DNA from 2 places in the Lederbergia graminis genome. Region 2 is predicted to be linked to the other one. Evidence: a T-box and tRNA genes for the amino acid it is inferred to sense, from the RefSeq annotation. Region 2 holds a T-box; the other holds one or more tRNA genes.
The links. The T-box of region 2 lies ahead of ACFPM4_RS18735 (valine--tRNA ligase). A T-box ahead of a tRNA ligase gene usually reads a tRNA of that ligase, here a tRNA-Val.
Positions count from the first base shown of each region.

Region 1: it encodes a tRNA-Val, which carries the amino acid that the T-box ahead of ACFPM4_RS18735 (valine--tRNA ligase) is inferred to sense. The anticodon was not compared.

Region 1 is NZ_JBHSMC010000001.1:832,084-835,507, reverse strand. Features, by position in the region: gene ACFPM4_RS04270 (alpha/beta hydrolase) at 1-434, opposite strand, end outside; gene ACFPM4_RS04265 (TAXI family TRAP transporter solute-binding subunit) at 576-1,568, shown strand; tRNA gene ACFPM4_RS04260 (tRNA-Val) at 1,695-1,767, shown strand; ZMP/ZTP riboswitch at 1,949-2,034, shown strand; gene ACFPM4_RS04255 (bifunctional 5,10-methylenetetrahydrofolate dehydrogenase/5,10-methenyltetrahydrofolate cyclohydrolase) at 2,084-2,923, shown strand; gene ACFPM4_RS04250 (catalase) at 3,188-3,424, shown strand, end outside.
Region 2 is NZ_JBHSMC010000029.1:137,712-141,135, forward strand. Features, by position in the region: gene ACFPM4_RS18735 (valine--tRNA ligase) at 1-1,464, opposite strand, end outside; T-box leader at 1,511-1,748, opposite strand; gene ACFPM4_RS18740 (hypothetical protein) at 1,890-2,081, shown strand; gene ysxE (spore coat protein YsxE) at 2,105-3,133, opposite strand.

The sequences.
Region 1 (3,424 bases), on a different contig from region 2:
ATATTGGGGTATTTAACAGCAGTCATGAATGCTACAGTGCCAGCCAAGCTATCCCCCATTATATATCTATCTTTTCCTAACGCAGTGGTTGGAAATTTATTATCAATCCATGGCACAAGTTCATGAGCTAAAAATCGAATAAAAGCTTCATTTTCTTCCCCTTGAGGATGATACTTATTTCTTCGATCTTCTATCGATTTGTAATGTGTTCCAACGATAATTATATTTTTTATTTCGTTATTCTCGATTAATTCATCTGTAAAACGTGTAAGTTTTCCCATTTGTATATAATCTTTTACATCTTGGACAATCAGAACGGAATAATCAAGAAATGGTGAAAATGTAGCAGGTGTATAAACGAGTGTTATCATTTGATCATTTAATTCCCGACTGTTTAAAGTATATTCCTTGATTGTTCCTTGAACATTTCCCATTTGAAGTCCTCCATAATAGAATAGAAATTTTAATATTGGTGATAATTTTATCATAGAAATTCATGGTTTGTGAAAAAAGACAATTATCATATTCCATTATGTTTGCAATTGTTTTTTATTACATCATGAGGAGGAGTTCTTTTGAAACAAAGATTTGTTTTATTTACTGCTTTTCTATTCCTATTATCATCCATATTGATTGCCTGTGAAGGAACGAAAAAAGAAGATAAGAATACAGATAAGGCTGAAAGTGAATATGGGATTGAGTCTTTAAGGATAGCGACAGGTGGAACTGGTGGTACATATTATCCTATAGGTGGCAATCTAGCCAAATTAATAACAGATTCTACAGGTGTCGAAACAAATGCAATTACTTCTGAAGCATCTGTAGAGAACTTGAAATTACTTGAAGAAGGTGATGCTCAACTTGCATTCACACAATCGGATATTGCCAATTTTGCCATCGAGGGTACTCATATGTTTGAAGGTGATAAAGTAACTAAACTTCAAGCATTAGGTACACTTTATCCAGAAGCGATTCAAATTGTTACAACAAAAGAAGCTGAAATTCATTCTGTTGCAGATTTAAAAGGGAAGATTGTTTCGATCGGATCAGAGCAATCAGGTACAAAAACAAATGCAGAGCAGATCCTAGAGGTTTATGGAATGTCAATAGATGATGTAAATACTCGTCATTTATCATTTGACGACTCTACAACAGCTCTTCAAGATGGTACAATAGATGCTGCATTTCTTACTAGTGGGACCCCTACAGGAGCAATAGAAGGGCTTAAAGCTACAAAAGATATTGTAATTATTAATCTAGAAGATGATAAGCTAGAGCAGTTAATTAACAAATATCCATATTATCAAAAGGATACTATTCCAGCGGGTACATATGACTCGGTTGAAAACGTTCATACTGCAGCAGTACAAGCTATGTTAGTCGTTCATTCAGATATATCAGAAGCCCTAGTTTATGAGGTGACAAAGCTTTTATTTGAAAGTACTGATAAACTTGGCCATCCAAAAGGAACATTTATTACAGCAGACAAAGCTTTAGATGGAACTGCATTCGATATACATCCAGGTGCAATGAGATACTTTAAAGAAAAAGGGATTTCTACAGAATAAGAACTCCATCGAGATGGGGCATCTAGGATAAACTAGGTGCCTTTTTATGTATAATACAGTTTTGTATTGTTGACAAAAGGAGAGCCTCAGTGTATATTTAATTGTGTGAAATAAAATACATATTAAGATTCTGTAGCTCAGCTGGGAGAGCGCCACCTTGACAGGGTGGAGGTCGTTGGTTCGAACCCAATCAGAATCACTAATACAAAACTGCTGAAATTGCTTATAAACAAAGTGATTTCAGCAGTTTTTTTTTGATACAGTTTTGAGTCAAAATATTAGTACAGCTGTTTTGGGGGAATTGGGGAAACTTATTACAAAAATAATATTTTCAATTTGACAATTAATCCCTATATGTTATCTTTTATTTATATAAAGGAAGTAGACACAGTAACTGACGACATTTGTGGAAATGACCACAAGGAAGCTGTGTTTTATATATGGTCGGGTCGTCTGGGCAGAGATAAGGATATATCCTTATCTCTTTTTTTATTATATTTTAAGGAGGCGTAGTTATGGATAAAATCGTTTTGGATGGGAATGTTGTTGCCCAAGAAATAAGAGAGGGCTTGAAAACTCGTATTGAGAAATTAAAGAAAAATGGTTTAATACCATGCCTAGCTACTATATTAGTTGGTGATAATCCTGCTTCAGAGACCTATGTAAAAATGAAAGGGAATGCTTGTAAAAGATTAGGTATGAAGTCTATTCGTGTGCATTTGCCCGAAGAAACAAGTACATCGGAGTTGGTAGAAACAATAAAAGAATTAAATAATGATAACTCGGTTCATGGTATTCTCTTACAACATCCAGTACCACCACATATTGATGAACGCACTGCATTTGAAGCAATTGATATTCGAAAAGATGTAGATGGTGTAACAAGCACAGGTTACGGACAGACAGCGTTAGGATTCGGAGAATATCCATCTTGCACGCCAGCAGCAATCATGAAGATCTTAGAGCATTACCAGATCCAAATTGATGGTAAACATGCTGTAGTAGTAGGGAGAAGCCCAATCTTAGGTAAACCTGTTTCTGCTTTACTTCTTAATGCAAATGCGACTGTTACCACTTGCCATTCAAGAACCTCCAATTTACCTGAAATCTTAAAACTAGCAGACATTGTTGTTGCAGCAGTAGGAAAGCCTGAATTTATTAAAGGTAGCTGGCTAAAGGACGGTTCAATCATTTTAGATGCAGGTTATAACGAAGGGAATGTTGGTGATATTGATTATAAAACTTGTTATGAAGTTGCTAGTGCAATAACACCTGTTCCTGGTGGTGTTGGTCCAGTTACTATTGCTACTTTGTTGAAACAAACAGTAGAATCAGCAGAAAAATACTCTGTTTAAGTTAAAGAGGTTAGGACAATAACATCTGAACAATGGAAGTAAAACTATATCGCTTCGGAAATACACTACGCTTTCCGAAGTGCACAGCATATTGGGTTCGAACCCTATAAGAATCACTAATACAAAAAGCGTTGTTTCATTTGTGATGATGCAGCGCTTTTTTCCTTTTAATAGTAATCATAAGTACTAATAGAAACAGCATAAAATTTTAAATTTTATGGAAAGCTAGGTGGTGTTTATATTTAAAATTAGGAGGTTTTCTTTATGGCAAATAATGAAGAGAATCAAGATTCATTAAATCAAGACATAGATCGTGAAATACTAACAAATCGACAAGGTCATCCGGTAACAGATAATCAAAATATTCGTACGGTTGGTAATCGTGGTCCAGCTACACTTGAAAATTATCATTTCATTGAAAAAATTTCTCATTTTGATCGCGAAGAAGTACCTGAGCGTGTAGTACATGCCAGAGGTGCTGGTGCTTTTGGATATTTTGAA
Region 2 (3,424 bases):
AATATCATAACCTGTTACTAGGCAATCAGTTGGGTAATAACGTTTGAAATCTGCCGCATCTTCATCTGGCCATCCCATTGTTGAGAACGGCCATAATGCAGAACTAAACCACGTATCTAATACATCAGTGTCTTGTTCCCAATTTTCCTCATCTTGTGGTGCCTCATGACCTACATATATTTCTCCTGTTTCTTTATGATACCAAGCAGGAATACGATGTCCCCACCATAATTGACGTGAAATACACCAATCATGAATATTTTCCATCCAGTGCATATATGTCTTTTCAAAACGATCTGGAACAAAGTTAACTTTTTCATCACTTTTTTGTAGTTCAATTGCTTTTTCTGCAAGTGGCTTCATTTTAACAAACCACTGTGTAGATAAGTATGGCTCTACTACTGCTCCACTTCGTTCAGAATGGCCAACAGAATGGAGATGCTCTTCAATTTCAAATAGAATACCTGCCTCCTGCAAGTCTTTTACAATTTGTTTACGACATGCAAAGCGATCCATTCCATTATACTGTCCTGCATTCTCATTCATTGTGCCATCTTCGTTCATCACAAGGATACGTTGAAGATTGTGACGGTTACCAATTTCAAAGTCATTAGGATCATGTGCCGGTGTAATTTTCACCGCTCCTGATCCAAACTCCATATCCACATAATCATCCGCAACAATCGGAATTTCTCTACCAACAATAGGTAATATTACAGTTTTCCCAATTAAATGTTTGTAGCGCTCATCTTCTGGATGGACAGCTACACCAGTGTCACCAAGCATTGTTTCTGGACGAGTAGTTGCTACTTCTATGGAGCCAGAACCATCAGCTAGTGGGTAATTCATATGATAAAATGCACCTTGTACATCTTTATGAATAACTTCAATATCAGACAATGCTGTTTTTGTTGCAGGATCCCAGTTAATAATGTATTCGCCACGATAGATTAAACCTTCATTGTAAAGAGTCACGAATACCTCACGAACAGCTTGTGAAAGACCTTCATCTAACGTGAATCGTTCTCTAGAGTAATCAAGTCCCAACCCAAGCTTCGCCCATTGCTCGCGGATAAAAGTCGCATATTCCTCTTTCCATTTCCACGTTTCTTCTAGGAACTTTTCTCTGCCAAGATCGTAACGAGATTTTCCTTCTTCCCGAAGTTTTTCTTCGACTTTCGCTTGTGTTGCAATACCTGCATGATCCATTCCAGGTAGCCATAACACATCATATCCTTGCATTCGCTTCATTCTTGTCAATATATCTTGCAAAGCAGTATCCCATGCATGACCTAAATGTAGCTTTCCTGTTACATTTGGAGGCGGAATAACAATCGTGTATGGTTCTTTATCAGGATTATTTTCTGCTTCAAAGTACTTTCCAGACAACCACCATTCATACCTACCTTGTTCAATGTTTTGAGGTTCATATTTAGTTGGCATGCTAATTTCTTTCTTTTCCATATTCATCCTCCTACTTCATTCTCCAAATACAAAAAGCCCCCTCCGTCAAAAGGACGAAGGGAGCAGATTCGCGGTACCACCTTTTTTCATGGATTTATCAAGACACAATAAATCCAGCACTTACATACATAACGGCTCTCCACCGGTTTCTACTACTTGATTTTCCGTTCATAGAAACTGCTCAAGGGCGACCTTCCATTAGTGTCACTTAGAAAATCTCACAGCTTTGATTTTCCTCTCTGAAAGCAACCAACTAACGTACTCTTCCCTGTCAATGCATTTTTATCATTATTCATTTATAGTATAGAATTTCCTTGCAGATTGTCAATGATTTCAATAAAATTTCTAACTTTATTCAAGATTACTCACATCATAGCCAATTTTACATATTTTATACTAGGCGAATTCATTAGGAGGTTAATCGGATGAAAAAGAAATTTAATCAGTATACTTTTTATTCTTGGAAGTTGCATTTCAAGGCAATGTGCAGACAACTCATCGTTCCATTTACTGTATTTCAAGCGATTAGAACATTAATTTTCCCTACTGTTTTAGATATATTAATTTTAGCTACTTTTATTGCCACCATTATTGCATTTCACAACGAGTGGATATAAAAATACCCCTTCGATCCACTTTTTTATTCCGAAGGGGTAGATTGTTCTTTTTTTCTTTTTTCTATTTCTTCTAATTGCATCACTAAATATTCAATATTTTTCATACGCCAATACTGGCGCTGTAACTGAGTAACAAATTTCATTTCACTTTTCTCTTTCCCAGTAGAAAAGTATTTCTCTACAACTCGGAAAATGGGACCAGGATTTGCTAAATAACTTAGAAACAAAAGCATTTCTTCTTCGTTAAATGGAAAATATCGAAAATAAGCATCTAACCATTTCAAACTTTCATCAAACCGTTTTGGATGTGTGCTTAATGTACGATCCAAAAAGGGGAGAAGATCATGTAATGGAGATGAAATTGCTGCATGCTCAAAATTCGAAAAAAATCCGTGACCACTCTTATCATATAAATAGTGTTCATTGGATAATTTCCCATGTATGATTACACTTCGAGCTTTTGTTTCTTCTTTTGTTTTTTCAAACCAATCTTTTAGTTTTGCTAAAGCATACCGTTGTCCACCGTATATTTCGCTGTAAAAGGTACTAAATAGCAGCTGAAAAGGAGACATATATGTTTGTCTCTCACACCGTTCAATGAAGAGTAATAAAGCTTCTTGTTCACTTTCCCAGCGACTACTAGTACGGTCATAATGTTCTTGACGTTCCTCTTTCGTAATTGGTACTTCGCGTACAGATAATGTGTGCATTCTGGCAAGCTCACGAAACAGGTCAACATTCTTCCCTATCTCTCCATCTCTCTCCTTGTTTTCAAGCCAGGGCATTAAATAATATAAGGAATCCCCTTCTAAAATTGCATACCTTCCATCCTGACAAGGGTAAATAGGAACGATACGATTATATCCACGCTGATAAAGCGTCTGTACATAATATAGAAAATCTATTCCGTTCTTTGCATTCATTCTCTTCAATGCAAACTCGCCTTTATCCGTATATAACTTAAATACTCGCCCATGTTTTTCTACATAACTAATTTCCAATCCGTAGTGCCTAATTACTTTCTCTAGTTCACTATGATACTGATTCTCCATCTAATCACCTGTTTCCACCTTAAAACTTAACTTTCTTTTCCTTGTATAACCGAAGACAATAAAATGTAGATAGAAATAAAAGCCAAACTATTGCTTGAATTTTTTCAAGATAGTTCAGCTTTTTCCTGCAAAAAGCGCTTCCTGTAGAATCTTTAAAAAACAGATTTTACAGGACAGAACAGATTGAAATACGATTGTAGGGTAATTTTTTAACTTTGATCTAAAAAACGAACACACTCCTGGGGTCAGGAAAGCGTTGCGAAGTACATGGACGTACTAGTGCAGGCGAAG